DNA from 2 places in the Alkalihalobacillus sp. R86527 genome. Region 2 is predicted to be linked to the other one. Evidence: a T-box and tRNA genes for the amino acid it is inferred to sense, from the RefSeq annotation. Region 2 holds a T-box; the other holds one or more tRNA genes.
What was found. The T-box of region 2 lies ahead of tyrS (tyrosine--tRNA ligase). A T-box ahead of a tRNA ligase gene usually reads a tRNA of that ligase, here a tRNA-Tyr.
Positions count from the first base shown of each region.

Region 1: it has a tRNA-Tyr gene. The T-box ahead of tyrS (tyrosine--tRNA ligase) is inferred to sense a tRNA for this amino acid. The anticodon was not compared.

Region 1 is NZ_JAXHBW010000001.1:3,544,680-3,560,456, forward strand. It holds gene SJY16_RS18480 (hypothetical protein) at 1-53, opposite strand, end outside; gene lepB (signal peptidase I) at 113-670, opposite strand; gene SJY16_RS18490 (PrkA family serine protein kinase) at 830-2,725, opposite strand; gene SJY16_RS18495 (antibiotic biosynthesis monooxygenase family protein) at 3,242-3,547, opposite strand; gene trmL (tRNA (uridine(34)/cytosine(34)/5-carboxymethylaminomethyluridine(34)-2'-O)-methyltransferase TrmL) at 3,850-4,323, opposite strand; gene SJY16_RS18505 (amidase domain-containing protein) at 4,389-5,285, opposite strand; gene SJY16_RS18510 (methylated-DNA--[protein]-cysteine S-methyltransferase) at 5,412-5,951, opposite strand; gene queG (tRNA epoxyqueuosine(34) reductase QueG) at 6,019-7,158, opposite strand; gene SJY16_RS18520 (ABC-ATPase domain-containing protein) at 7,195-8,895, opposite strand; gene SJY16_RS18525 (B3/B4 domain-containing protein) at 8,976-9,650, shown strand; gene yvfG (protein YvfG) at 9,888-10,109, shown strand; gene SJY16_RS18535 (DsbA family oxidoreductase) at 10,161-10,856, opposite strand; tRNA gene SJY16_RS18540 (tRNA-Leu) at 11,137-11,221, opposite strand; tRNA gene SJY16_RS18545 (tRNA-Leu) at 11,253-11,342, opposite strand; tRNA gene SJY16_RS18550 (tRNA-Cys) at 11,370-11,444, opposite strand; tRNA gene SJY16_RS18555 (tRNA-Gly) at 11,454-11,528, opposite strand; tRNA gene SJY16_RS18560 (tRNA-Gln) at 11,537-11,611, opposite strand; tRNA gene SJY16_RS18565 (tRNA-His) at 11,616-11,691, opposite strand; tRNA gene SJY16_RS18570 (tRNA-Trp) at 11,716-11,789, opposite strand; tRNA gene SJY16_RS18575 (tRNA-Tyr) at 11,795-11,879, opposite strand; tRNA gene SJY16_RS18580 (tRNA-Thr) at 11,951-12,026, opposite strand; tRNA gene SJY16_RS18585 (tRNA-Phe) at 12,031-12,106, opposite strand; tRNA gene SJY16_RS18590 (tRNA-Met) at 12,294-12,370, opposite strand; tRNA gene SJY16_RS18595 (tRNA-Asp) at 12,545-12,620, opposite strand; tRNA gene SJY16_RS18600 (tRNA-Val) at 12,628-12,703, opposite strand; tRNA gene SJY16_RS18605 (tRNA-Glu) at 12,731-12,805, opposite strand; tRNA gene SJY16_RS18610 (tRNA-Ser) at 12,821-12,912, opposite strand; tRNA gene SJY16_RS18615 (tRNA-Asn) at 12,914-12,988, opposite strand; rRNA gene rrf (5S ribosomal RNA) at 12,999-13,115, opposite strand; rRNA gene SJY16_RS18625 (23S ribosomal RNA) at 13,374-15,777, opposite strand, start outside.
Region 2 is NZ_JAXHBW010000001.1:3,273,460-3,289,236, forward strand. It holds gene SJY16_RS17080 (class I SAM-dependent methyltransferase) at 1-464, opposite strand, end outside; gene SJY16_RS17085 (hypothetical protein) at 625-858, opposite strand; gene SJY16_RS17090 (organic hydroperoxide resistance protein) at 1,094-1,513, opposite strand; gene SJY16_RS17095 (GNAT family N-acetyltransferase) at 1,689-2,501, shown strand; gene SJY16_RS17100 (FixH family protein) at 2,778-3,527, shown strand; gene tyrS (tyrosine--tRNA ligase) at 3,790-5,031, opposite strand; T-box leader at 5,088-5,311, opposite strand; gene hemH (ferrochelatase) at 5,409-6,341, opposite strand; gene SJY16_RS17115 (hypothetical protein) at 6,525-6,872, opposite strand; gene SJY16_RS17120 (NAD-dependent epimerase/dehydratase family protein) at 7,413-8,561, shown strand; gene SJY16_RS17125 (glycosyltransferase family 4 protein) at 8,592-9,740, shown strand; gene SJY16_RS17130 (GtrA family protein) at 9,755-10,222, shown strand; gene SJY16_RS17135 (GNAT family N-acetyltransferase) at 10,404-10,925, opposite strand; gene SJY16_RS17140 (DUF368 domain-containing protein) at 11,023-11,847, opposite strand; gene SJY16_RS17145 (DMT family transporter) at 12,085-12,969, shown strand; gene SJY16_RS17150 (gamma-glutamylcyclotransferase family protein) at 12,988-13,392, opposite strand; gene SJY16_RS17155 (pyruvate oxidase) at 13,449-15,170, opposite strand; gene SJY16_RS17160 (thiol-disulfide oxidoreductase DCC family protein) at 15,330-15,707, shown strand.

The DNA of each region.
Region 1 (15,777 bases), 270 kb from region 2:
TTTTCATCCATTGCCATTGAACTGTTTTCTGGCTTATCTTTTCGTTCTGACACAATGAATTACCTCCTTAAGAAGACTTTACCCATGCTTTAACATTTTGGAACCTGAAAATTCATTTCTTAAAAGTGAAATCAAATTCTTCAATTGGCCAGTAACGAAGGTTCACTTTACCGACTACTTGATCGATTGGGACGAGACCTATATGTCTACTATCGTAGCTATGACGCCTATTGTCACCCATCAAGAACAAATATCCCTCCGGAACCACTGTTTCTTCAGTTTTATCTTCAAGTTTGAAGTTCTCAGTCAAATTGCCGTTAAAGACTTCCCCTTTGAAAGGTGTAAGGTACGGTTCTTTCATCTTCTTTCCATTTATATAAAGTTGGTCATCTTTATACTCAAGTGTATCACCTGGAAGCCCGATCACTCTTTTTATATAGTCTTCAGTCTCGTTAGCATGAAACACTACGAGATCAAATCGATGTGGTTCTGAAACCTCATAGCCTATTTTATTAATAATCAACCGGTTCCCATCTTGGATTGTAGGCATCATGGATTCTCCGTGAACAACATAGTTCGTTATGATAAATTCACGAATAACAATCGCTAGGACAACGGCTATGGAAAATGCTTTTAGCCACTCCCAAAGCGGACTGCGTTCCTTTTTCATGTTAGACCTCTTTTCAATACGTCTTTACGTCTAATCTATCACTCATCCTAAAAAGGCACAAGCACTCGGTTTTCTTCACTATAGGATATACAATCCTTTCATGAATTAGACTCTCTTCATAAAAAAAAGCACACCAGAGAGGCATGCTTCCTTCACTACTTATCGATTCAATAAGCTTCCAACGTATCGCAATAGTTCATTAGCAGAGATGGAATTGTACCCATGCTCATCAATTAAACGAGCGATTACATCATTGATTTTCTTTAATTGATTTTCATTTGGTGTTTTAGAAGAAGTCGTGATTTTGACAACATCTTTAAGATCGGCAAACAATTTCTTCTGAATCGCTTCTCTCAAGCGCTCATGCGAATTGTAATCGAACTTCTTACCTTTCCTTGCGTATGCAGAAATTCGTATCAATATTTCTTCACGGAAAGCTTTCTTCGCATTCTCGGAAATACCAATCTGTTCTTCAATCGAACGCATTAACTTATCATCTGGGCTCATCTCTTCACCAGTAAGAGGATCACGCAGCTTGTTCTTATTACAATATGCTTCAACGTTATCGAGATAATTATCCATTAGCGTCTTCGCGCTCTCTTCATATGAGTACACAAATGCCTTCTGAACTTCTTTCTTTGCAATTTCATCGTATTCTTTTCGTGCAACTGAGATAAAGTTCATATACCGCTCTTTGTCTTCTTTCGAGATGGAAGCATGCTGATCCAGACCGTCCTTTAAAGAGCGAAGGACATCGAGTGCATTGATAGAAGGCACTTCTTTTCGAATAATCGTAGAAGATATTCTATTAATAACATAACGTGGGTCAATTCCGCTCATACCTTCATCAGAATGCTCTTTCTGCATCTCATCCACATCTACTTGGTTAAACCCTTCTACTATTTCACCGTCATATAGACGCATCTTCTTAACAAGATCTACTCCCTGACGTTTGGAATCCTTTAACCTTGTAAGGATAGAGAAAATAGCTGCTACACGAAGTGCATGTGGTGCGATATGAACATCAGCAACATCACTTTCACGAATCATTTTCTCGTAAATACGCTCTTCCTGACTTACCTTTAAGTTATATGGTACAGGCATAACGATAATACGAGAATGAAGGGCTTCGTTCTTTTTATTTGAAATAAACGATCGATACTCGGCTTCGTTTGTATGGGCTACAACTAATTCATCTGCTGAAATTAAAGCAAAACGACCAGCTTTGAAGTTTCCTTCTTGAGTTAACGAAAGCAAATGCCATAAGAACTTCTCATCACACTTCAACATTTCCTGGAACTCCATCATACCTCGGTTAGCTTTGTTTAATTCACCGTCAAAACGATATGCTCTTGGATCAGATTCAGATCCGAATTCAGCGATCGTGGAGAAATCAATGCTACCTGTTAAATCCGCAATATCCTGAGACTTAGGATCCGAAGGGCTGAATGTTCCAATTCCCGTACGTTTGTCTTCATTGAAGAAGATTCTCTCAATCATGACTTCTTCAATTCTTCCACCGTATTCTTCTTCTAAACGCATGAGGTTTAATGGCGATAAACTTCCTTCGATTCTAATTCCATATTCCCTATAAAATTCATCTCGTAAATGATGAGGGATTAAATGTAACGGGTCTTCATGCATCGGACAACCTTTGATTGCGTATACCGCTCCAGAATCTTCATGAGAGTATTTCTCCAAACCACGTTTTAAGATTGTAACGAGTGTTGATTTACCTCCACTAACTGGACCCATCAACAACAAGATTCGTTTTCTAACATCTAAGCGCTTCGCAGCAGGGTGAAAGTATTCTTCAACTAACCTTTCGATTGCTTCTTCTAAACCATATAGTTCTTCAGCGAAGAAGTTGTAGCTTTTCTTGCCGTCTACATCGTGGATACCCGCATCTTTTATCATATTATAAACGCGTGAATGTGCTGACTGCGCTACTTCAGGTCGTTCTCTGATAATTTCTAAGTACTCGCCAAAGGTTCCTTCCCACTTCAGCCGCCTCTCGTCGTCTCGATGCTGCTGGATTTTACGTAAGATATCCATTACGAGCCCCCTCCAAATTTGATTCATCGGATTTAATACATGGTATGCGGGGATGTCCTATAACATTCTGTTTTCTTTCTTACGTAAAAAAGGCACATCAATTCTCCTTACAACACTCTGTTTTCCAAACAAAAAACCGGCATAGCCGGTTTTCAGATTGTCGAGAAAGTCTTCATCCCATTCGGTATGGATATGGTAGTGATTTCTGCTCCAATCAACGTTCATATGTCGTTTTGAAAATAAGACAAAAACAACTTCTACAGAAATAAAGCCAAGAACAACTTCATAATAATCAGTCGGAAAGTTTGCTTGGATTGATTACAACCTAGTAGGAGTGACTACCACTTGACTCCCGTGGAAAACGGGCGTTCGAGACTCAGAGTGGACGTCTTTTTGTCCGCGAGGAGGCTCGGGCGTTCGTCCACAGGAAAGCAAGTGGTATTCAAACTCCTACGGTATAGGGAACACATTCATCAGGTTTCTCTTCAAACAAAAAACCGGCATAGCCGGTTTTCTTTAAGTATGGTAGACAACTGTGAATTCGCTTAGTTCATTTCCTGATGCTGGAGATTTTTCTTTTGATTCGCGCTTTTCTTTATGAGCATTTTTGAAGGAATCAGAATGAATCCAATTTTGGTATGCTTCTTCATTCTCCCATTTTGTAAACACGATTAACTTTCCATTCTCAGAAGACTGTTCAAGAAATAGGAATTCAAGACACCCTTCAACCTTCTTCATGCTTTCGGCACTTTTCCCGAAACGCTCTTTCATTACATCTTTGTGTTCATCAGGTACTTTAAGTTCGTTCATCACAACATACATAAATAAAAGCCTCCTTTTCATCTCCTTCTATCGTATAGGAATGTAGCAATTTTTCCAACTCATACATTCTTCGCTATAGAATTACCCTCAAAACATTCACAACAACTTCTCTATCGTTTATAATCAGAGATAGACTTGGACATAATTTTACCTGAGGAGGATGAAACCATGAGTTTCCTGGGTATTTTAGTAGTAATTATTGCTTTTCTAGCAGCTATCTTTACGGCTGGCTACAATGATCGACCTCAAAAAACCAAAAAAGGTAGTCGATAAAAAAGAACGACCTCTAAGGTCGTTCTTTTTTATTTCATATTAGGATATCCTTGTTGCCTAAGAGCTTCATACACCATGATTGCCGCTGTATTTGAAAGGTTAAGAGCACGCACGTGGTCTGTCATAGGCAAACGTAGACAGCGCTCCTTATTATTTTCAATCAACTCATCTGGCAAACCGTCTGTTTCTCTTCCAAAAACAAAGAACGTATTTTGACTAACATCCGAATAATCGAAGTCAGTATGAGTATTCGTACCATACTTCGTAATATAATAAAATTCTCCACCCTCATTCTGATTAAAGAATACTTCTAGAGAATCGTAATAATGAACGTCAGCATATTTCCAGTAATCTAGACCTGCACGTTTAAGCATCTTATCATCTGTAGAGAACCCTAAAGGACGGATAAGATGAAGACTTACATTCGTAGCAGCACAAGTACGAGCAATATTCCCTGTATTTGCAGGAATCTCCGGCTGAAATAGAACGATATTTAATGACATAATGATTCACCTCCGCTTCAAAACATATCTATTATAGCATGTTTTCCACGGAGAGAAAGAATATGCTAGTCATCTTCAATATGAAAAAATTTATACTGTATATTAGGTGTCCATGCAGTAGAGTCTTCATAATCCCAATATCGCATCCTGCAGTTCGTATTATGCCCATTAACAAGTGGCTGTCCCTTACCATCTTGATCTACGACAATTGTTGTGTGCTGCCAATTTCCGTCGCCTGTAAAATCATAGCTAATCACATCACCAGGAACTAAATCATCTGGTTGATAAACCTCTCTCGCTTTGAGACCATTCTTTGAACCACTTAAATACCACCGTAATGCATGAGCAACTGTCCATGAATAGCTCCAGCTGTTTTTCTTGACCCACCATCCCCTCGTCCGATCAGGATAGCCTCTCATAGGGGCTTTTCCAGCATGTAAGCATTGGGACACATAGTTCGTGCAATCCCCTTCAAATATAGGGTAAGCAGGATTATAATCATCCCACCAGCTCTCGGCGTACTTAACTGCAGATAAACGATCATAATACGAGCCTTTTAGCCGCTCACTTCCCCTACCTGCCCGTGTTGCATTATCACAGTGTACTCCCTCTTGCTCGATTGAACGATCGTGAATTAACTCACCTTCGATTAACTCAGCGAGTCTTTTTTCAAAACGTTCCTCTTGATAAAGCTTTTTCCCATGTTTGATCACATATTGCTGATGAAGGTAATAATCATAAATACGTGTTCTGGCAAGCTTCTTTTTACCAAGAAGCACACCTTTATTGAGCACTCTAACAACAGTGGCATCTCTGGAATCACATTTGTTAATAAACCTTGTCACAGCTTCTTCCTCGGTAGCTGGACGTTTTCCTTTACTTCTAAATGATCGTGATGACCCATTCATTAAGTATGAAGCCTGTTCCTCCCAAAAGGGCTTAAGCTGCTCTTCCCACCCCATCTGCGTTCCCCCCTCTTCGCACTTTATGATAGTGAGTCGGAACACATGCCACTTTGTGCATAGGGAAAGGATCGAATCCAAATAAAAAGCCCGGAAGTTCATATTGAACTCCGAGCTAGTAAATGATTATGATGATATCGCTGGGTGAAGTGCCTTCTGTTGTTCTAAGGACAGCAGATATTCTTTCTTATCCATGCCCCCACCATACCCAACGAGAGCACCATTACTTCCAATCACACGATGACATGGAATAATTATAGGCAGTGGATTCCGGTTATTAGCAGAACCAATCGCACGCACGGCCCTTGGAGCAGAAATATCTACGGCGACGTCTTTATATGAGCGTGTCTCTCCGTACGGAATAGCATTGAGACTTTTCCAAACTTTCTTCTGAAACGGTGTTCCTATCATACAGAGTTGAAGATCAAATAACCTTCTTTTCCCATTGAAATACTCTTCTAATTGAACAATAATCGGGTCAATGATTTCGTAATTCAAAATGAAATCTGGTTTCACATGATTTTTCTTGAACCATGCTTCAGCTGCGGGTAGCACATCTTCAGAAATTCCAAAATCAAGCCTGTAGATTCCTTCAGAACCTGCCAATAATGTCAGTGTTCCAATTGGTGATTGAAACTCCCCATAACTGATCACTTGTTTATCCATGCTATCCCTTCTTTTATTCAACATTTTTCATTATCTTACAAGACATTATATTATTTGACCACCAGCATTAAGACTTATTTTGGAGCATAGACAGCCCTTTTTCAATCTCATTTGCTGCTTCCTGGTCGTTTTCTTTCATTTGCTCATTAATGAGAGCATCATACGCCTTACTTCCACCAATCTTCCCAAGGGCCCAAGCAGACGTCCCTCTAATCACTGGTCTTGGGTCATTTTGCATCAATTCGATCAATGTATCGACAGCAGTTTCATCTTTGTAGTGTGCTAAAGCCAAGATGGCATTGCGTTGAATTGGCTTCTTTCCTCTCCATGAGCCCGCCGCTTTTCCAAACTTTTCTTTAAAATCCCTATTACTCATCGTTAGGAGTGGAATCAACTTCGGTTTAACTACTTCTGGATCCGGCTCAAGCTCAGGGTGGTTATGAAAATCAATTCCTTTATTTTTAGGGCATACGAGCTGACAAGTATCGCAACCATAAAGCCGGTTTCCGAGTTTCGATCGATATTGATCGGGTAGAAAACCTTTCGTTTGTGTTAAGAAAGCAATGCATTTACTAGCATTTAGCTGACCACCTTCAATTAAAGCTCCTGTAGGACAAGCATCAACGCAAATATTGCAATCTCCGCACCCTTCTTCTACCGGTTCATCGGGCTCTAGAAACACATTGGTAATCATCTCTCCGAGGTAAACCCATGAACCGTACTCTTCCGTGATTGTCATCGTGTTCTTACCACTAAAGCCAATCCCCGCTCGCTCTGCTACAGCTCTGTCAGATAATTCTCCTGTATCAACCATCGAACTAGTTTCTGCACTTGGAACTTTCGCTTTGATAAATGATTCAAGAAGGGAGAGTTTTTCTCGTAGAACATGATGATAATCTACGCCCCAGGAAGCTCTGCAAAATAGACCTCTACGTTCTCCTCGCTTACTTCTAGGGCTATCCTTCAACTTTGAAGGATAAGCAATAGCGATTGAGACAATCGTAGTCGCACCACTTAACAGTAACTCAGGCTCTGTCCGTTTCTCAAGGTCAGGTTCTTCAAATCCTGATTGATAACCTAGCTGCTGTTGTTGCTTTAACCGTTCTTTGAGCGATTTGAATGGATCAGCTGCAGCAAAACCAATTTTATCTATTCCAATTGATTTACTGTATGCAACAATCTCTTCCTTTAACTGGGCGTTTGCCATCGTAACCCCCTCCCTTCTAAATTAAATTTATTCTTATTAAATGATTTTCAACGTTCTAAGTCTATTCATCACTGCAGCCAATTCTGTTCTTCGAATGCGAGCAAAATCACCTGGGTGTTGATCGACAAACACTGAGAATGAACCTAATCCTTCCTCATTTATTTGCTTTTCTACAACATCCAATAGCTCAGAAACTGAGGCATCTCCCAGTTTGTTCTTTCTTTCAAAAAAGTGAAGAATTTCTGCTGCTAAACGGGTTTGACTTGGATCGATCAGTTGCTCAACTTGTAGAAGTGAGATATCAGTATTGCCATATAGAATATGGTGGAGTCCTTTTGCAGAAACCTTCGACTTTTTCCCCTTTTGACTATTTAAACTCGATCGATGCGGAAGTCGTCTGTCCACATCACCGAACAGCTCTCCACCTTCTTTACTTCGAGAAGAAGGGGATTGCTCAGATATTCCCTTTGCTTCACTTGTTACATCGTAGGGGAGATAGTTCTCCATCAAAATCACCGAATCGGCCACGTCGAAATAATCTCCGGATCCTCCCATAACAAGCACTGTTGAAATACCATGTTGGTTATATAATTGTTGAACGCGATCGATAAATGGGGTGATCGGTTCTTTATCTTTTGAAACAAGTTGTTGCATCCGTTCATCTCGAATCATAAAGTTTGTAGCACTTGTATCTTCATCGATTAATAACGCATGTGAGCCAGCTTCAACTGCTTCAATTATATTCGCTGCTTGAGATGTACTTCCACTAGCATTTTCTGTAGAAAATGATCGGGTATCTTTCCCAAACGGTAAGTTCTCTATAAACGGGGAGATATTAACTCCCGTAACTTTTCTTCCATCTTCAGAACGGATCTTCATAGCTAGTTCATCCGTTATGACATATTCCCTGCCATCGTCTGCAATATGATCATAAACGCCATGCTCCATCGCATGCAACAGGGTACTTTTCCCATGGTACCCGCCCCCTACAATAAGAGAGATTCCTTTCTCAATCGCCATTCCAGTAATCGGTTCTTCTCTATGGGGAATAGCTATAGATACTTCTTTATTTGATGGAGATTTAAAAGGAACAGCTTTATTCTGTAAGGGGCGATCGCTTATACCGCTTTCTCGTGGCAAGATAGCTCCGTTTGCAATAAAAGCTACATACCCTTTATTTCTCAAATACTCTCTGATGGATTCTTGTTGATCCGCTAAGTGAATGACTTTTATAACTTCTTCTTCTTTTAAAGAGAAGATTGAACCACTAAGAATCTCAGGTAGATAGTGAGCTAACATTTGCTCTGCTTGTCTCCCGAGCACCCGTCTCCCTTGTGCTGGTAACCCTAGTGATAAACATATCGTGATACCTTTATCATTAACTGACACTGCTGTACGCTCTAATACCTTTTGTTTAGGTGCATCTATCATAAATGCGCCGCTTTTACCTGAGCCTTTAATATTACCTTTGTGTCGATAGATGGATTCCGCAACTTTTCTTGCGATAAGATCCTCTAAACGCACCCTTCTTTGATCTCCCTCAAACCAATCGCCTTTCACATTTGTTTTATCACGAGGGATAACCACTCTCATTCTAGAGGGGCTTGCAAAAGGGTCTCCTTGCACATAATCAATCGAAAGAGTATAACTTTGAAAATCATAGCTCCCTCTTATGTCTTTATAGGCTTTATAACTTTTCCCATCTATACGTTGTAAATGCTTGATCAGATTCTTCATATGAGGTGAGCCTCCTTTTGAGCTTCAAATTATCGCATATGGTAAAATGAACGGAAATAAACACGAAGGAGAGATGTACCATGGATACCCTTTTTCTCTCTACATCTATTACCGAAACAATCCCCGACTTTAAAATCGGATATATTACTTACCATGATATCGTGGTTGAAAACTCACCGCAAATGGTGCGAGGCCGATATCAATTTTACCTTGAAACTATGATGATGGATCTAGAAGACACAGAATTAACATCTTTCCCAGCAGTGAAAGAGTGGAGATCAGTCTTCAAAACCCTTGGTGCCGATCCTTCTCGGTATCGCCCTTCATCAGAAGCATTGTTACGAAGGTTAAAGAAAGGATCAGATCTCCCATCTATTCACTCTGCAGCTGATATTAACAATCTACTCTCGTTACAATATAAAATCCCTATTGGAATCTATGACCTTGATCTGCTAGTGGGACCGATTACGGTGGGTATTGGTGACGAATCGATTTCATATCAGGGATTGAATGGCAGAGAAGTAAACTTCAATAACAAACTTGTAGCCTTGGATCAAAAAGGTCCCTTTGGTAGTCCTATCGTAGACTCAATGCGTACTGCAGTAACTGAGAAAACACAAAATGCTATTCAGATATATTATATTCAACCTTCCCTTTCTTCCGAGGAAGCCAAAAAGCTTTTGAAGGCCTCAGGTGAAATGTTTAACCAAGTACACGGGGGCAACTTCGATTACGGATTAACAATGATCAAATAATAGGAGTAAACATAAAAAAACGCAACGCTTCGTTAATAATAACGAAACACTGCGTTGGGTAAATGGTGATAATTCGAGGTTTTTCTACAAACCTCGCTGATGTAGTTAGAATAACACAGAGTTGATTAATAAAACAACAGTAAATTATTAATTTCTTTAGATTTGGTCTACAATATATTAATATAGAATCTACAATGATATGATAATCAATCTAATCTAGTAGGAAGGAGCAAACATATGGAACCTTTTTCAACACCATTTTTTGAAGAGAATTTTAGACAATACATAAAGAAAAATAATGATGTCTTCTCAAAACTAGAAGCGATGAACAGTTATTATCGTTCAGTTGTCTCTTCAATGATCTACGACAATCTTAATAAGAATTCCGAAATCATTCGGAGAATTCGAAATCTCGACGCTGCTTATAAGACGATTAAAGAAGAAAAGACAGAAGAATAATAAGAAGCTCTCTTACACGTTTAGTAAGAGAGCTTTTTTGCTATCATTCAATTAGATATCACAGGAATCAGTCGCACATGAATCTCCATCACTACTGAGTACTTCAAGCCCTTTACTCTCATCCCATGCTTTATTTAGCGCCTGTTGGAACATCTCAGGAGATTGCGCACCAGAAACAGCAAACTTCTCATCAAAGACGTAGAACGGAACTCCTTGAATGCCTAATTGGCTTCCAAGTGACTCATCATAACGAACTTCTTTTGCATACTCTTCAGAATGGAGCATAGCGCTAACTTCAGTGGTGTTAAGCCCTACCTCTTCAGCAAGCTCACAAAGTGTCTCATGATCCGAGATGTCTTTCGTTTCTGTAAAATAAGCATAGAAGAGTCTCTCAGTCATTTGCTCCATTACATTCTGTTTTGCGGCATACTGGAGAAGGCGATGAGCATCGAAAGAATTAGTAGGCTTCATATTCTTGAAATCAAACGTTAACTTTTCATTTTCTGCCTGTTGTCTCATGTTCTCACACATACCCTCGGCTTGTTCAAGACTAACGTTATACTTACTAGCTAACAACTCAGCCTTACTTTTCCCACTAGATTTCTCAGCATTTGGATCAAGCTCAAAATTTCTATAGGTTATTGTAACTTGATCACGATGTGGAAATGTTTGAAGAGCATTCTCTAAGCGTCGTTTCCCAATATAACAAAAAGGACACACAAAATCAGACCATATTTCTACTCTCATTATTATCACTCTTTCATAGTAAACGATTTACTTTCAGTGTATCATCATTTAGTGAACGAGGATAATCTTAAGCTCATTGTAGATTGGTCGATTGATCAGTAGCTGAGGGAAACTATACCAGGTTGAACGGCATACCATCAAATGGATAATCCCATACGCCCTTTCCTCGTTCTTACCATCATTAAAAGGATATCTCATAATAATGTACAAATGATTTTAGACAATAAAAAAAGACTTCTACCCTGTAGAAATCCTGAACGTTCTTGTATAAAGTATGTAATGGTACCGGTGGTCGGGTTCGAACCGACACTCCTCGCGGAACACGATTTTGAGTCGTGCGCGTCTGCCAATTCCGCCACACCGGCATAAAGACAATTTTAAATTTCGGAAAGAAAATGGTGCCGGAGGCCGGGCTCGAACCGGCACGGAGGTACACCCTCCGCAGGATTTTAAGTCCTGTGCGTCTGCCAATTCCGCCACTCCGGCAGGACTTTTAAGTGAAAATATAAAATTTGGAGGCGGCACCCGGATTTGAACCGGGGCGTAAGGGTTTTGCAGACCCGTGCCTTACCACTTGGCTATGCCGCCTTAAAAAAATGGAGCGGAAGACGGGATTCGAACCCGCGACCCCCACCTTGGCAAGGTGGTGTTCTACCACTGAACTACTTCCGCAACAAAAATGGCTGGGCTAGCTGGATTCGAACCAGCGCATGACGGAATCAAAATCCGTTGCCTTACCGCTTGGCTATAGCCCAAGAATGGGGCGGCTGATGGGAATTGAACCCACGAATGCCGGAATCACAATCCGGTGCGTTAACCACTTCGCCACAACCGCCACAAAGAAAATTTTTAAATAAATTGGCAGGGGTAGTAGGAATCGAACCCACACCGGAGGTTTTGGAGACCTCTGTTCTACCTTTAAACTATACCCCTATAAATGGTGGAGGGGGACGGATTCGAACCGCCGAACCCTGAGGGAGCGGATTTACAGTCCGCCGCGTTTAGCCACTTCGCTACCCCTCCAAATAGACAATTATCATTGTAATATATAATATATATAAAAACAATAGAAATTGATACCTTTTTAGGAAAAATGGTGCCGGCCAGAGGACTTGAACCCCCAACCTACTGATTACAAGTCAGTTGCTCTACCAATTGAGCTAGACCGGCGACATGGTGGCTCCGGACGGAATCGAACCGCCGACACGTGGATTTTCAGTCCACTGCTCTACCGACTGAGCTACAGAGCCATTCTTTTAAATTTATTTTAACGGTCGATCTAAGAAAAGAGAATAGGTTGCCCCTAAAGGGACTCCGATTAAATTTTAGCTTAGAAGATAAATCGACGTAGTTAAAATTTTATTTTGGTTGCACCCTAGCGGGTACCCCTTTTGAATTCTATCACGAACTTTATTCGACGTAGTAAGAATTCTTTATTGGTTGCGGGGGCAGGATTTGAACCTGCGACCTTCGGGTTATGAGCCCGACGAGCTACCGAACTGCTCCACCCCGCGACGATAATATAAAATTAATGCTGATCCTGCTTCTATATGCAGTGATCTGTTTCTTTCTCTACAAGGTTATGCTTCGATGCGTATCCGTCGAAACAACTCGAAGTTGATTCATTGAAGTAACGCTCGTTGCTCCACCCCGCGACGATAATAATGATATAAATGTTGAAATAAAAATGGCGGTCCCGACGGGAATCGAACCCGCGATCTCCTGCGTGACAGGCAGGCATGTTAACCGCTACACCACGGGACCTTTGTAATGGTGGAGGATGACGGGCTCGAACCGCCGACCCTCTGCTTGTAAGGCAGATGCTCTCCCAGCTGAGCTAATCCTCCACAGATTGAAAATGTTACTTATTAAAATGGTGACCCGTACGGGATTCGAACCCGTGTTACCGCCGTGAAAGGGCGGTGTCTTAACCGCTTGACCAACGGGCCATTCTATTATGTATCTGGCGGAGAGCGAGGGATTCGAACCCTCGAGACGGCGTTGACCGTCTACACGATTTCCAATCGTGCTCCTTCGGCCACTCGGACAGCTCTCCATGGCTCCACAGGTAGGATTCGAACCTACGACCGATCGGTTAACAGCCGATAGCTCTACCACTGAGCTACTGTGGAATAATGATTAGCCTGGCGACGTCCTACTCTTGCAGGGGGAGATCCCCCAACTACCATCGGCGCTGAAGAGCTTAACTTCCGTGTTCGGCATGGGAACGGGTGTGACCTCTTCGCCTTCATCACCAGACTACTAACAGCTCTCACTTTCGTGGGATTGCTAGCGACAAAATATATATTACAATATATTTCATCATATTTCAAGAGAAAATTCATTCCCTGAAAACTAGATAGCATGCAACAACGTATTCCAATATTTTTTCGCGATGTCTAGTGCCGCAGGCTATATTCTTGCCCATTTCACTCTTTCACTTCAGGCGAAAAACGCCTTCTGTTCAAGAGCTCCAATGGTCTGCGAATATGACCAAGCCTGCTTTACTTTTCGTTTTAGGTTAAGCCCTCGATCGATTAGTATTCGTCAGCTCCACGTGTCGCCACGCTTCCACCCCGAACCTATCAACCTCATCATCTCTGAGGGATCTTACCAGCTTGACGCTGTGGGAAATCTCATCTCGAGGGGGGCTTCATGCTTAGATGCTTTCAGCACTTATCCCTTCCACACGTAGCTACCCAGCTATGCTCCTGGCGGAACAACTGGTACACCAGCGGTGTGTCCATCCCGGTCCTCTCGTACTAAGGACAGCTCCTCTCAAATTTCCTGCGCCCGCGACGGATAGGGACCGAACTGTCTCACGACGTTCTGAACCCAGCTCGCGTACCGCTTTAATGGGCGAACAGCCCAACCCTTGGGACCTACTTCAGCCCCAGGATGCGATGAGCCGACATCGAGGTGCCAAACCTCCCCGTCGATGTGGACTCTTGGGGGAGATAAGCCTGTTATCCCCAGGGTAGCTTTTATCCGTTGAGCGATGGCCCTTCCATGCGGAACCACCGGATCACTAAGCCCGACTTTCGTCCCTGCTCGACTTGTAGGTCTCGCAGTCAAGCTCCCTTGTGCCTTTACACTCTGCGAATGATTTCCAACCATTCTGAGGGAACCTTTGGGCGCCTCCGTTACTCTTTAGGAGGCGACCGCCCCAGTCAAACTGCCCACCTGACACTGTCTCCGCACCGGATCACGGTGCTGGGTTAGAATGTCAGTACAGCCAGGGTAGTATCCCACCGACGCCTCCACCGAACCTAGCGGTCCGGCTTCTATGGCTCCTACCTATCCTGTACAAGCTGTACCAAAATCCAATATCAGGCTACAGTAAAGCTCCATGGGGTCTTTCCGTCCTGTCGCGGGTAACCTGCATCTTCACAGGTACTATAATTTCACCGGGTCTCTCGTTGAGACAGTATCCAAGTCGTTGCACCTTTCGTGCGGGTCGGAACTTACCCGACAAGGAATTTCGCTACCTTAGGACCGTTATAGTTACGGCCGCCGTTTACTGGGGCTTCGATTCAGAGCTTCTCCCGTAAGGGATAACCCCTCCTCTTAACCTTCCAGCACCGGGCAGGTGTCAGCCCCTATACATCGCCTTGCGGCTTGGCAGAGACCTGTGTTTTTGCTAAACAGTCGCTTGGATCTTTTCACTGCGGCTCCCCTGGGCTATTCACCCGAGGAAGCACCCCTTCTCCCGAAGTTACGGGGTCATTTTGCCGAGTTCCTTAACGAGAGTTCTCCCGATCGTCTTAGGATTCTCTCCTCGCCTACCTGTGTCGGTTTGCGGTACGGGCACCTCTTTCCTCACTAGAGGCTTTTCTTGGCAGTGTAGAATCAGGGACTTCGGTACTTAATTCCCTCGCCATCACGACTCAGCCTTCGCGGTGAACGGATTTGCCTATTCACCAGCCTAATCGCTTGGACGCGCATTTCCAGCAGCGCGCTCTCCCTATCTTTCTGCGTCCCCCCGTCGTTCAAACGGAAAGGAGGTGGTACAGGAATATCAACCTGTTATCCATCGCCTACGCCTTTCGGCCTCGGCTTAGGTCCCGACTAACCCTGAGCGGACGAGCCTTCCTCAGGAAACCTTGGGCTTTCGACGGACAAGATTCTCACTTGTCTTTCGCTACTCATACCGGCATTCTCACTTCTAAGCGCTCCACCAGTCCTTTCGGTCTGACTTCGCAGCCCTTAGAACGCTCTCCTACCATTGTCGTAAGACAATCCACAGCTTCGGTGATACGTTTAGCCCCGGTACATTTTCGGCGCAGCGTCACTCGACCAGTGAGCTATTACGCACTCTTTAAATGATGGCTGCTTCTAAGCCAACATCCTGGTTGTCTAAGCAACGCCACATCCTTTTCCACTTAACGTATACTTTGGGACCTTAGCTGGTGGTCTGGGCTGTTTCCCTCTCGACTACGGATCTTATCACTCGCAGTCTGACTCCCGCGGATAAATCGTTGGCATTCGGAGTTTGACTGGATTCGGTAATCCGGTAGGGACCCCTAGTCCAATCAGTGCTCTACCTCCAAGATTCTTGCCGCGAGGCTAGCCCTAAAGCTATTTCGGAGAGAACCAGCTATCTCCGGGTTCGATTGGCATTTCACCGCTACCCACACCTCATCCCCGCATTTTTCAACATGCGTGGGTTCGGGCCTCCATTCAGTGTTACCTGAACTTCACCCTGGACATGGGTAGATCACCCGGTTTCGGGTCTACGACCACGTACTATTTCGCCCTATTCAGACTCGCTTTCGCTGCGGCTCCGCCTTCTCGGCTTAACCTTGCACGGGATCGTAACTCGCCGGTTCATTCTACAAAAGGCACGCTGTCACCCATTAACGGGCTCCAACTAGTTGTAGGCACACGGTTTCAGGTTCTCTTTCACTCCCCTTCCGGGGTG
Region 2 (15,777 bases):
TTCAATGCTTTTTGGATGAAATCGAGGTAACTTATCCTTCGATGAGGTGCAAGGTGATGAAAACACCCCGAATCATAGATGAGGTCATAACGTTCTGGTTCCACTTCGAGATCAAATAAACTGCTATGGATGAAATTCACTTCAACCGCTTCCTCTTTCGCCCTCTCATTCCCCCAATCAATTGCCTTTTGTGCCAAATCGACCGCATCTACTTGAAAGCCCTGCTTAGCAAGATAAATGGCATTCCGACCTGGACCACTGCCAATTTCGAGCACTCGACCATGAGGGATCGCATAGTCACTTATGTATGAAACAAGATTTTCATCGGGTACGTGCTCAAAAAATGGTATCGGCTTTTCTCGATCTTCATAAAACTGATTCCAGAATGTTTCAGGTTCCCTTAACAACGAATCCAGTAGCTTCATAAGATCAGCATTCGTTGTGATATCCTCTGTTTTCTCCATAGACATGCCTCCACTTACATTTCTCTACTAAAACTCATTCGACAAACTTCCATTCTACCCCTTTTAATGAGAAACAAAAAAATCGGCTCATCGGCCGATTTCATTTTTGTGAAATAATTTTATTGTTTGTTAATCCCCCGTCCCTCCAAACGTTTATCTTTCAAACTTGCAAATGGATATTTTGCTTTGGAAGAGATGGCCGATTAAGTTTGAATGAAGGGTCTCCGAATTCCATCGCCTCTAGAATCTGTTCTTCTGAAAAACCAGTCATCTGTGACAGCTTCCGAATATCGACATTCTTCTGTGACATCGTTTTAGACTTTTTTACAGCTGTTTCTGTCTGATAAAGTACCACCGAATACCTGTGGTTGAACGTCCCTACGGATTGCTTCACGACTCCTTTCCCCTTTCAACTAAAATAACCTGAATTCCTGGAGGGAGCAGGGTTTACGGTTTGCATTCCCTTTAGAAAATAAACTAAACTGGAAAAACTGATCTCTAACCCTGAAAATTAAAAATGATTATATACGTTATCCTTAAACTGATTCTTTGTCCTTTACTCCATATTAATGTTGAGATAAAAAATACAGGCTGTCGAGTTCGACAGCCTGTATGATAATCAACTTAATTTAGACGGCGTTCGCTTTAATTTCAACATCTACATTGCCGCGCGTTGCTTTAGAATAAGGACAAACCTGATGTGCTTCCTTTGTTAACATCTCTGCATCTTCTTGGCTAACACCTTTAACTTCAACGTTAAGTGTAACTCCAATTTTAAATCCGTCATCCGTTTCATCTTTTAAGAAGCTAACTTCAGCAGTCGTTTTTGATTCGATTTCTTTCTTCTTCTTCGAAGCTACTAGATTTAGTGCACCATCATAGCAAGCAGAATACGTTGCTGCAAATAGTTGCTCTGGGTTCGTACCCTTTTCATCAGAGTTTTCTGTAGGCATAACAAGATTCATGTCGATCAAACCATCAGAAGATTTTACTGTTCCGTTACGACCGCCTTCAGCAGTTGCCTTTGAAGTGAAAAATACTTTACTCATCGAACATCATCTCCTTAAATAAGTATACACCCTCTCTTTACCTCTAAGGCGCAACTCTTAAACTAATCATTCTGATAAAGCGCTCTCATTTAGGATTTATTTTTTGTGGGAAAAAGATTTACTTTTGAAAAATCTACTGTAAAATAGCTTCTTAAAGAAGGGTAAGGAGGCCATTATGATGATTAGAAGATTAACAGAAGGTGACCATAAGGAGTGCATTTCTTTATTAACGCCATATGCCGCAGAGAATTTATTTATTCTTGGAGATATTGAAGCTTTCGGCTACGATCAACCATTCCAAAAGCTGTGGGGCGACTTTTCTGATGATGGGGAACTACGTGCTGTTCTCATGAAGTATGAAAAGAATTATATTCCTTTTGCTTCGAATGACTTTGATGCTGAAGGCTTGGCCTCAATTATTTCAGAGGACGAGGATTTCCTAATGGTGTCAGGCTTAGAACATGTAACAGAGCAGGTCGAAGCTTATATCAAACATCCATCTAAATCCAAGAGGAAGTTATATTATGCTAAATGCGACAATGTTGAAAAGCTCTCACTCGCGAATTTAGATGAAGTAAAAGTTGCAAAATCTGAAGACATCGCTAGCATTCACGCGCTTCACAATAGCATCGATGAGTTCAACTCTTCCGAAACAGTAGAAGAGAAACAGAGGAATTTAGAAAAAGGGGTTTCTAGAACCTACTTTATTTCACTCGATGGACAAGTCGTTTCGGCCGCTTCAACTGCTGCAGAAAACTCTCAATCTGCTATGGTTGTTGGAGTATGTACGCGCCCTGGTTACGAGCGCAAAGGATATGCAACAAAATGCATGATGAAATTATGTTATGACGTATTAACAGAAGGCAAAGACCTTTGTCTTTTTTATGATAACCCTGAAGCCGGCAACATCTATAAACGTATCGGATTTCGTGATATCGAAAAGTGGACGATGTCTATTTTTGAAACCAATTATGCTATGAGTCTATAAGGAAAGCGGTCCCTTCTGGGGACCGCTTTCTAGCATGTCCTCTTCAAACTAGATTGCTTCGATTCTACCAACCTCTGTCTACCTTCATTTAATTATATTAACATTCCATGATTGCTATATTCTTTGTCATCAAGCTGACACAACTGCTCTTTGTAAGCACTTGAGATGCTCCTTCATCTTTTCTACTATTATTAGTAAGAAGCTTGTTTGCCAACGACCTTGTCTGGCAATAATGAAGCTTTACATACATTTTTTAATAGTGAAAGGATGTCTTATATGAAAAAACTAAGTATTTTCTTATCTATGCTGTGTCTCGCCCTTGTGCTCGCAGCATGTGGACAGAACGATAACAAAGATACAGAAGAAAGCGGCACTTCTGAACCTCAGCCATTAGAAGTTTCTCTCGATGCACCTGAAACTGCCAAAAAAGGCGAGGAACTCACTTTAAGCGCAACAGTTACACAAGGAGACGAAGCGGTTGAAGACGCAAACGAAGTAATGTTTGAAATCTGGAAAGAAGGAGACAAAGATAACAGTGAGATGGTAAAAGCCGAGCATGAAGGTGAAGGCGTCTACTCTATTAAGAAAGCAATCGAAGAAGATGGGACATACATTGTTCAATCGCACGTAACAGCACGAGACCTACACACGATGCCGAAAAACAAAGTAACAGTAGGTTCAGGGTCAGAAGAATCATCTGAGCATAGCGAAGAACACGCCCATCATGGAGACGCTGTTTCTTTCCACTTAATGAAACCAGAATCCATTAAAGCAAGCGAAAAGATTTCTTTAGTCACACACCTACAAAAAGACGATCAACCTTTAGGTGGAGCGTCTGTCCGCTTTGAAATTTCAAAAGCTGGTGAAGAAAAAGCACAATGGATAGACACTGAGGAAACAAAAGATGGCGAGTATGAAGGAACTGCTACATTCGAAGAAGCAGGAAAATACACCGTCACCATCCATGCCGAAAACGACAATGGCTTACATGAACACACTGAAGAAACAGTGACAGTCACAGAATAAAACAAATCCCCCATTTACTTTGAATGGGGGATTTCGCTTGTAGAGAAGCCTCGTTTCTTGTGCTCCCTATACAGTAGAAAATTATTATTAATATAAAGAAACTTCGTTGAGGTTCTGATTTAATGACGTCATTAATAATCTGCGGGACAGGTGAGACCCCACAGGCGAAGCCAAGGCTCACCGCCCGCCCCGCGGAAAGCGAGCATCCTGGAGCGGAAATCACCACCCAGTTGATTTCGAAACTTTATTAACAGATTGAATTTTATATCCTGATTTTCTTCACTTTACGTTTACCAACTTGAACAACCATACCATCTACAATTTCAATCACAGTAGAACTGTCCGTAACTTTTTCTTGATCAATTTTGATTCCACCATTTTTGACCATGCGTCTTGCCTCACTAGTAGAAGGCAACATTCCTAAAGCCACGACTAGAGCTGGCACACTTACTTTCTGTTCTCCACTCCACTTAAATTCCTCGATATCAGAGGGTAGCTGATTCTGCTGAAATACATTTCGGAATTGCTCTTCCGCAGTAGTAGCTGCATCCTCGCCATGAAACATTCGTACAACCGTTCTTGCTAAGTTCATTTTTGCTTCTTTAGGATGAACGGACCCTTCTTTAAGCTTCTTTCGAATCGCTACTTTTTCTTCTAGTTGTAAATCCGTAATCAGTTCGAAGTATTTCGAAATTAACTCATCAGGGATCGACATCGCTTTTCCATACATCTCTGTTGGTTTTTCTGCAATTCCAATGTAATTCCCTTTTGACTTCGACATTTTGTCTACGCCATCTAATCCTTCGAGAAGAGGCATCGTTAAGACAACTTGCTTTTCTTTTCCAAACTGTTCTTGTAAATGTCTTCCCATTAAGACGTTAAAATATTGATCGGTCCCTCCGAGCTCGATGTCACTTTCTAGATGAACGGAATCGTACCCTTGCATAAGGGGGTAAAAGAACTCATGCAGTGAAACCGGCTTACCATTCGTAATCCGTTTCTCAAAATCATCACGCTCGATTAACCGAGCGACAGTAATCTTACCTGCTAGCTCGATTACGTCTTGAAACTTCAATTCTGAAAGCCAAGCTGCATTGTAGAATAGTTCTACTTTATGACGATCGATCACTTTCCCAAATTGATCAAGATACGTTTGAGCGTTTTTCTCAACTTCTTCATCCGTAAGTTGAACTCTTGCTGAAGATTTACCTGTCGGATCACCGATCTTACCTGTGAAGTCTCCAATGATCAGCTGTACAATATGCCCATTTTCCTGAAACTGTCGCAGCTTATTTAATACGACAGTATGCCCGATATGAACATCCGGTGCTGTTGGATCAAGTCCAAGCTTAACCTTCAATGGACGTCCTGTGATGATCGACTTTGCAATCTTACGTTTCAATTCGTCTCCAGGAATGACTTCGCTCGTTCCATGAGTATAAACCGCATACTGCCTTTCCATTTCCTTTCGTTGTTCACTCGTTAACTTTTCGATCATGGTCATTCCTTTCGACCCCCTAATTTAAAATAATATAAAAAAAAGCCACGCCTCTACTTATATGTAGGGACGTGGCTAGTCACGCGGTACCACCCTGATTGAAGACAATCCTGTCTTCCGGCTCAAATACGATAACGGAATTTACCGTTTCAGACTACTAGAGAATCCGTTCGTCAGAAAAGCTCTGAGGGGTAATTCACGATTGCGCTGTACCAGTTCTCACCCACCACTGGTTCTCTGACACTACAACTCGCATGCGCTACTGTTTCCTCTTCTTCGCCTATTTTCATTGATTTTCACTAACTTTAGCTTTAAAAGAAGGGATTGTCAATTCTTTTTTTGTCACCAAATAACAAAACAGCGGTCCAAGACCGCTGTTAACATTAATTATTCAATTGCTTCAACACGACCGTTGCCATCGCATCGATAAATTCTTCTTTTGCGTTTGGCATTTCTGGCCTGTAGTAGTTTGCTCCAATATCATCTGTTACGACTTTACATTCATAGTCATTGTCAAAAAGAACCTCAAGATGATCCGCTACAAATCCAACAGGTGCATAGACAAATGATGTGTAACCATGATTTTCATGTAAATCTCTCGTTAGATCTTGAACATCAGGACCAATCCATGGATCTGGTGTATTTCCTTCACTCTGCCATCCAATCGCAACATTTTTTACTCCAGATTCCTCAACAATAAGGTCAGCCGTTTCTTTTAGCTGATCAGGATATGGATCTCCATTTGCGATGATTTTCTCTGGAAGACTGTGTGCAGAAACAATTAATACCGCTTTTTCACTTTCTTGTTCAGTCATTCCATCAAATATTGCTTTTACGCGCTTAGCCCAATAGGAAATAAACTTCGGCTCATCGTACCAGCTCTCTACAGATGTAATCGTTGGTCCACCAATTTTCTCTGCTTCTTCCTTAGCACGTCCATTATATGATTTGATACTGAACGTAGAGAAATGAGGTGCTAGTACAATGCTTACAGCTTCTTCAATTCCATCTTCATGCATTTGTTGAACGGCATCTTCAACGAATGGTTCAATATGCTTCAGGCCGATATACACTTTAAATTCAATCTCATCTTGCACTTCATTTAGATGAGCACCTAATCCATATGCTTGATCTTCAGTAATTTTTGCAAGAGGTGAAATACCACCGATCGCCTTATAGCGATCTTTTAAATCTTGAAGTTGCTCTTCAGCTGGTTTTCTTCCTCTACGAATATGTGTGTAATAACGTTCGATATCTTCTTCCTTGTATGGCGTACCGTATGCCATCACAAGTAAACCCATTGTTTTCTTTGCCATGAGTGTGTTCCCCTCTCAAATAATACGAATTAAATTCAATATCTAGTTATAATCATTATCGTCTAGTTTGAAGTATACCCTTTTTCATCAATCGATTCAAAGGGTAAACAACAATATAAATCGTAACGTTTTGTGTCGTTCATTACAAAAGGGGTCAGGCACTTGCCTGACCCCCTACATTAATTATTTTTCCATCGCTCCATTATGCTTTGTTACGATTTCACGGAGCTCTGTATCGTCTTCTTCAGTTGTTTCGAATGAAAGCATATAGCTGTAATGCTTATCATTTTGTTCAGGATCAGCGTTTTCTTCCTGCTTACCTGTTGGGGTTTCATTTGAGAAGAACAAATCGTTGTTTGCACCAGCCTCTGTATTTGACCCTTGACCAGAATCAGGGGTATCAACTGATAGGTTCTTTTCCTCATTTACTTCTTCAACTGAAACGTTATTTACAGAATAATTTTTGAGGTCTGCCTTTGCACTTTCTGCTTCATTCTCTGTTGGAAAGTAGGCTTGTAATGTTTTACTCATATCTATCGACTCCTTTTCGTTTGGCTCACTTTAATCTGATTCCCTTTTCTAAGAACAATTAATCATAGAAAAGTAAGCTAACCTATGCTTACGGTGATGGTTAATCTTGCGCACAACAACATAAACTACCGCTAGCGTTTATCCAAAGGAGGAAGATGTATGAGCAAAAACAAATTTAAGCGTCCAATAACTGAAGAACTTGGCAGGAAGACGAACATCTAATCATAGATGCCGTAATTAACAAAGACTTTTATTTGAACGTCCCGAAGAATGACTTCACCCCCAACTCCCTATCTTTCTAACAACACAGCAGCCATCGATGTAACAGGCAATAAGGATGACGATCGTTCATTCATTTCAACTCCTTTTCAAGTTTACCTTCAACATAAATTTGATTCCTACAGGGAATTAACTGATTATCTTAAAATTTTCGTAAATTAGGGGTCCTTAGTTGAATCAGCCCATGATGAGTGCTATCGTAAATTGTGATATAGCAAGCGATTTAGTACAAATTTGACCATTGTGATGGAGGTAGAATCTATGAGAATAATTGTTGCAGGTGGAGATGGTTTTTGCGGTTGGCCAACAGCGCTTTATTTATCGAAACAGGGACACGACGTGACGATTTTAGATAACATGGTTCGTCGAAAATGGGACGAAGAACTTCGCTCTAACTCACTAACCCCGATTCTGTCCTTAGAAGAACGCGTAAAACTCTGGGAAGAAAAGAGTGGCAAAAGCATTCAAATCTACGACTGCGATTTGATGCACTATGATTTTCTTAAAGAGATCTTCAAACAAGTTGCGCCTGAAGCATTCGTTCACTTTGCTGAGCAACGCTCTGCTCCATACTCTATGATCGACAGAGAACACGCTGTTTTCACTCAAACCAATAACGTCGTTGGCAATTTGAACGTACTATATGCCATCAAAGAAGTAACACCTGATTGCCATTTAATAAAATTGGGCACAATGGGCGAATACGGCCAGCCTAATATTGATATAGAAGAAGGATACATAAAGATCGAACATAAAGGACGCGAAGACGTTCTACCATTTCCAAAGCAACCAGGCTCGTTCTACCATTTATCAAAAGTCCATGATAGCCATAATATTCAATTCGCATGTAAGATTTGGGGTATTCGAGCAACTGATCTGAATCAGGGGATTGTTTATGGACTTCATACAGATGAAGCGGATATGGATGAAGGCTTAGTTAACCGCCTTGACTACGATGGCGTCTTTGGAACAGCTTTAAATCGTTTCATCATACAAGCAGCCATCGGACATAATTTAACTGTTTACGGTTCTGGCAAGCAAACAAGAGCCTTTCTTAATATACAGGATACGATTCGCTGTGTTGAAATCGCTGCTGAGAACCCTGCCGACAAAGGAGAGTTCCGTGTTTTCAATCAATTTACAGAAGAATTTTCTGTTCTTGAATTAGCCGAGAAAGTTCAACGAGTAGCAGAGTCTAAGGGGCTTGATATTTCGATCGACCATATAGAAAACCCACGTGTTGAAAAAGAAGAACACTATTATCATGCCGTAAACACAAACTTGATCGACCTGGGCCTTGAACCTTGCTTATTAACTGATGAACATATAGCGAATACACTTGAAACAGCTCTTAAATACAAAGATAGAGTTCTAAAAGAAAACGTACTTCCAAACGTTACCTGGAAGTAAGACGATGTCAAAACAAGGAGAGGTGTAACTATGAAAATTTCCATCGTAACTGAAACATTCCTCCCCTCCACAGATGGAGTCGTAACGCGATTGCGTGCTTCCATCGATTATTTAATCGATCAAGGACATGAGATCCAGGTTATTGCTCCAGATTTAGGGGTACGAAGCTATAGGAATATTCGTTTCGATGGGGTTCAGCCTCGTACCTTTTTCCTGTATAAACACCGTAAATTTGGAATGCCAACAAAACAAATCAAAACATATCTAGAAGACTTCAACCCTGATCTCGTACACGTTGTAAACCCTGCATTTATGGGGTATTCAGGAATTAAATATGGAAAAAAGCTAGGGGTACCCCTCATTGCTTCTTATCATACGCATGCTCCAAAATACGCGGATTATTACAACGTTCCATGGGCAGAGCCTCTTCTATGGTGGCATTTCCGAAGAATGCACAACAAAGCAGACTTGAACCTGTGCACGTCTCAAGCTATTTTAGAAGAACTTAATGAGCAAGACTTTTATAACGTTCATTTATGGAAGCGTGGCGTCGATACAGAACGCTTTAACCCTGAGCTACGCGAAGAGTCGATGAGGGAACGATTAACGGAAGGAAATCCTCACAAAACACTACTTTTATTTGTTGGACGTCTTGCATTCGAGAAAGAAATCGACACACTCCTCCCTATGTTAGAAGAGAAGCAAGATGCTCATCTCGCAATCGTTGGGGACGGGCCATACCGAGAGCAACTTGAAAAGAACTTCTCACACCTTACGAATGTGACGTTCACAGGGTTTATGCATGGAGAAGAACTAGCGACCGCTTATGCTTCAGCAGATGCATTCATGTTCCCTTCAACTACTGAAACACTAGGGCTTGTCATTCTAGAAGCAATGGCAAGTGGACTTCCCGTTGTCGCAGCAGAATCTGGACCGACGAACGAACAAGTGGAAGATGGTTCGACAGGTCTCCTCTACCGTTCAGGTAAAGAGGGAAACTTAACCGAAACCATTGCTCGACTTGAAAATGAGGACCTACTTCATCGAATGTCAGAACAAGCCTTTTCGCATTCACGAGCTTTCGGCTGGCATGGTCCAGCACAACAGCTTCTCGATATTTATGAGTCCTCTTTAGAACTTAAGCAAGATCATGAAGAAGGACAGCAGGCGGTCCAATAGATAGAGGTAAAAACATGAAACAGAGTCAAAAAGCCAAAGGTTCAAAGCAGGTTATAAGCTTTAGTGCGATTGGTATCATGAATGCACTTGTAGACATAGGAGCTCTTAACCTCCTCATGCTGTTATTTCCAACAGATGACCGAATCCAGCTCATTATCTACAATTCAATTGCGTATACACTGGCGATCACGAACAGTTATTTTTGGAATGCTAAGCTCACCTTTCCTTCCAAAGCTATCTACGATCGAAGACAGGTCATCTTGTTTCTGGTGCAGGCCGTTATTGCACTTGGCGTCAGCAACCTCGTTTTCTACGGCGCTCTGTTTCTGTTTGACCTTGAATGGTTGTCGATTCCAAATTATATCGAACGAAATATAGCGAAGGGATTAGCAATGTTTTTATCTTCTGCATCAAGTTTCTTTATGATGAAACATATTGTATTCCCTCGAACCCACCGTTCGCAAGAAAAACGAAGTCGCTAAGCAAACAAGCGAATCCATCAATGGATTTGCTTGTTTTTTTATTATCTACGAGAACTAGTAACAGAAGATTATACGTTTGCTACCGTCGATGAACTCAAGAAACTTCAATCCAACGAAGCCCACAACGAGAAACGCTGAGGATGATCCCCAGCGTTTTTACGAATCATTTAAAAGTGACGATTCAAACGTACTTCTCCATACGAATATCTGCCCACATCTTCCCGTCCCAATATGTAAAATCTTCTAATCGTCCAATCTCCTTATACCCTAACCGTTTATATAATTTCTGTGCCCTTGTGTTGAACTCAAACACGCCAAGTTCAATTCTCTTTAGTTCGTCTTTCTTTATTTCCTCTTCTAAATAGCTCATAGCATCAAAGCCTATGCCGTGACCACGAGCCTCATCTTCCCCAATCGTTATCCCGACCCACGCTGTTTTCGGTTCTTTCTTAAGAAGATGACCCGGGTCGACCATATAATTCATTTCACCTACCAGCTTATTATTGAAGTAAATCAAATATATATGTAGGTGATTTAAACGCTCGGTTAAATCGATCATCGTGATTTTCCTTCGTCGTTCATATTCCTCCACATTCTTATTCGGCCGTATTAACGGTACTAAAGATCGATCGTTTTCCCATCTATTATACATATCAACAAGAGCGGTTGTTGGATGTTCGATTTTACTAAACTGTATGTTCATTAGTGTCTCCTTCCTCTACATCACAAAGCTTCTTCAACTGATTCCATATCTGCTAAAGACTTTCCTGCTCAAAAAAACAGACAGCTTTCACTGCCTGTTACCTTTGTTTATGCTCAATTCTACCTAATAAGAAAGCTGCTCCAATACCGAGGAGGAATGTCATGATGCTTGCAGTCGCAATTCCAGGATCAGATTTAAACCCTGGGTAAAGAACTACGACCGAACCTGTGACAAGCCCAATCATCACCGCGTACGTTGATACCGTGTATTTATTCAACAATACTGAAATAGCTTTACCAGTTAAACTTAATCCTACTATGATCCCTGCTCCTACCGTCAAAATTAGGGGGATTTGAAATGACGATAATCCATGTATAACGGTTTGATAGGAACCGAGCAGTAACAATACGAATGAACCACTTACACCAGGCAGAATCATAGCCGTACTAGCTAACCATCCTGAAAAGAATAGGACTACATAATCCTTCAACTCCAACGTTTCTTTAACAGTCCCTGAGTCTCCTCCTTTGAAAACAATCGTAGAAGCAATCAATATCGCTGCAACTACAAGGAGCACGTAGTGAACCGGTTTAAATGACTCTTTGAACTCTACCTTTTTCAGTAGGAACGGAATAACACCAATGATCAACCCAATAAAAAAGTAAAAGGTAGGCTGTGGATAGTTATTTAAAAGCTTCTCCATCACCTTACTTACTAGAATAATTGCAAGTGCCACTCCGATCAACAAAGGAATAAAGAAACCAAGTTCCTTCTTCCAGTTCTTACTCATCAGTCCATTGATTCCGTTGATCAACCGTCTATAAATTCCAAGTACCATCGCGATTGTTCCGCCACTAACACCAGGAATCAAATCGCTGATTCCCATTAATAGCCCTCTATATATATTCTTCCATCTAAACATCTCATGGTTCTCCTTTGTGTATCTGTGTAATAGTTCCTTACCCTCCTAGCAGGCAATTGTAACCCTCACTAAGAGCAAGCTTTGGTTTTTCCTCACCATAATCGGATATCCTACACGTATCCATTCGAAATACCACACCTTTTTCTGCCTATCCCAATTGTCATGAGTTGATTAACCACCACCACATACAGTAAAGTGATAGAGGTGATTTTTGAATCTATACACTGGAGGAATTTGATGAGTGATCGAAATAAAGGCATCCTTTTGTTACTCGTTTCATCGTTCGGTTTTGCGATGATGGCAGCTTTTGTAAAGCTTTCAGGAGATCTACCAACGGTACAAAAGACGATGTTTCGAAACGCAGTCTCTGCTGTAATATCATTTGGTTTTGTGATGTTCTACAAAGAACGGTTATTTGGTAAGAAAGAAAACCAGAAATTCTTACTCCTCCGTTCAGCACTTGGGACGTTAGGAATCCTTTTCTATTTTTATGCGATCGACCATCTCGTTCTATCTGACGCAGATATGCTGAACAAGCTTAGTCCCTTTCTGCTCATAATTTTTTCTGCATTATTCCTAAAAGAGCGTGCTAGAACGTTTCAGGTCGTGGCGATTATCATTGCATTCATTGGTACCTTATTAATTATTAAACCGCAGTTTTCTATTGAAACGATTCCGTATATCTCGGGCTTATTATCTGCGATATTTGCTGCAGGAGCGTATACTGTGCTTCGCGTCCTCGGGCAAAAGGAAAAGTTTTATACAGTTGTCTTTTACTTTTCATTCTTCTCAACGGTTGTATTACTCCCGTTTGTCATTATGTTCTATGAACCGATGGCAACGAAGCAGCTCATCTACCTACTTCTTGCAGGAGTCTTTGCAACACTAGGTCAGTTCGGAATCACGATGGCATATAAATTTGCCCCAGCACGGGAGATCTCGATCTTCTTTTATTCCACCGTCGTTTATTCAGCACTGATCAGTATCATCCTATTTGGACAAGTTCCTGGTCTTCTAAGTATACTTGGATATATTATTATCTTCTCAGCTTCGTTCTACATGTTTTTACGAAATAATCATGAAGCAAAAATCGAAAAAAAAGCATCACGAACCTCCAATTAAAGAAATGGCAGCGTCTTTTCAGACGCTGCCATTTTTGCTGTCATTATCTAACTTATCTTCTCCCCAATTTCCGCTATCGATTCGTTGAAACGAGGATGGCCTGGTTTTCATGATATAGGTGATCGCATCGTACTGATTTCCTTTGGACTGAACGGTTTGAATGACTCTCTCATAAAGATTAGCTGTCCTCCCTACTTGAAACCCTTCAAGCACATCAATACGTGAAAGAATCGTATCGTTCACTTTATAGATTTCTCCATATACAACACTTTCACTTGATTCAAACATCGCAGGGTAACCTGCGCCAGTGTCATACAATTCTCCGCTCGTCCAACTATACTCTTCAAGTAACGTGGCTCCTTCAATTACATGATGATTGCTTTCACCTTTTCTTAACGTTCCATACACAAAAACAACATGCATGAAAATCCCCCTCCTATAAATAAAGCCCGCCTAACGAGGGCGGACTTTGGACCTTATTAGAAAATACGCTTCAACGCTTTCTTCAGCGGCGGCATGTCGATTTCCTGCTCCTTAAAAGCTTTCTTCAACATGTATTTTGAATAACTTGATATTTGCTCATACGTTACTTTCCCAGGAAGAGGTGCTTGATCTTCTATCACGATATCTACAATAGCAGGCTTAGTAGATTTAGCCGCTCTTTCAAGAGCTGGTAACAGTTCCTCATGTTTCTCAACACGGTATCCTTCTCCTCCTGCTGTATGCGCGAAGGCCGCGAAATCAAAGTCTTTTAATTCTGTTTCATAATCAAGGTTTCCTATTGCTTGCTGCTCGTATTTAATCATACCGAGTCGTTCATTGTTGAAAATAACGACCATCATGGGCAACTGATATTTTACAGCAGTTAAGAAGTCCTGCATAACCATGGAGAAGCCTCCATCCCCACAAATCGCTACGGCCTGACGCTCAGGATGAGCAATTTTTGCTGCAATCGCACCAGGCAAACCGCATCCCATCGTTGCCATCCACGAGGAGAGAATGAACTTCTGATTCGTTACCCGGAAGTGTCTCGCTGTCCAAACCGTGACATTACCTACATCCACTGATAAGACAGCATCGTCATCAACAACTTTCTGTAGTTCGGGCATAATTTCTTGAGGTTTAATCGGTGTTGATCGCTCGGCTTCAATTTTTTCTAAATGAGACCACCAGTTCTTCATATTCTCCTGACACTTTTCAATAAAGTCTCTATCTTCTTGGTACTGACTATGTTCAGCTAAATAAGAAAGCGTCCACTTCGCATCCCCAATCAATCCTACCGTCACAGGATATCGTTTTCCAATTTGCGTCGGCTCGATATCAAGCTGGATGGCCTTCGCATCATCCGGTAGATAATCGCGGTATGGGAACGAAGTACCGACCATAATGAGAAGGTCTGTTTCTTCCATCGCTTCATACGCTGGTTTTGTCCCAATCTGACCGAGCTGTCCTAAGTTGTATGGATGAACATCTGGAATTGTCCCCTTCCCTGGCAGGCTAAGGATAACCGGAGCAGCTACTTTCTCAGCGAACTGTAAAAGTTCTTCTCTCGAATGCTTCGCACCTTTACCTGCTAAGATTACAGGCCTTTTTGCATCGTTTACTAGCTGCAGTGCTTCTTGCAAATTCGAAGTATCGGGATGAACCACCGCTTTCGATCGAATAAGTGACGTATTCTTAACCTTTTGTTTCACCTTTTCAGCTGCAAGGTCATCTGGAATTGTAAGGACGGCTACCCCTTTCTTTTCAACTGCTGTACGAATCGCCTGATTTGTTAAATCAGGTAATGATTCTGCTGATTGAACGCGCTTATTAAAAACAGACACATCGTCAAACATCCGCTCAAGATTCACTTCCTGAAACTGATCTGTACCTACTTGTGTACTGTCGACTTGCCCCGCGATTACAAGAACGGGCACTCCATCAGCTTTCGCATCATAAAGACCATTAAGAAGATGGATCGCACCTGGTCCTGCAATCGATAAGCAAACGCCTATCTTACCAGTTATTTTGGCATATGAAGCAGCTGATAGCGCTCCAACTTCTTCATGACGAACCTGAATGAATTTCATTCGATCCTCTGAAGATCGAAGATTATCTACAAAATGGTTGATCGAATCACCCGGAAGTCCATAAACATGATCGACTCCCCAATCGGATAGTGTATCGACAAGGATCTCTCCTGTACTTTTATCAAACATTTCTCTTCCTCCTCCGTATCATTTCATAAAGTCTCATCTTCCCTTTCACTGCTCATACGAAACTTTTTTACTACATAAGATGGTTCTATTGTTTAATATCCCTCAATAAAGTGAATTGTATAGAATAGGATACGAAATTTCTTATTGGGAGGCTCCCGTATGAAACATCTCGTTTTTTATGACGCTGAATGTCCTTTTTGTTTTAATGTGAAGAAGATTCTTCAAAAGCTTGACTGGAGAGGACAAGTTGAATGGATTGCTGTACAAGAAGTAGAAAACAATCCAGAAGCTTATCCTTACATGCAATATCGCCACGATCTTATGTATGATGAAATACATATGCTGACGGCATCTGGCCGACTATACTCAGGCTTTTCTACAGTCAGAAGGCTATTTCTTGCATTGCCGATTACCATTCCATTGAGCTTGTTTCTCTATTTACCTTTTCTCGATCGAATCGGCTCCCCATTATATAAATGGTTTTCAACTCATCGCTACGAATGGTTTGGTCGTTATCCTGAACCTGTTTATGATTGATTTCATAAGCAGGTTTTTTTCTATTGTTCTCGAAGTAGTTTGATGAACGATGAAAATCTTCACAAAGGAG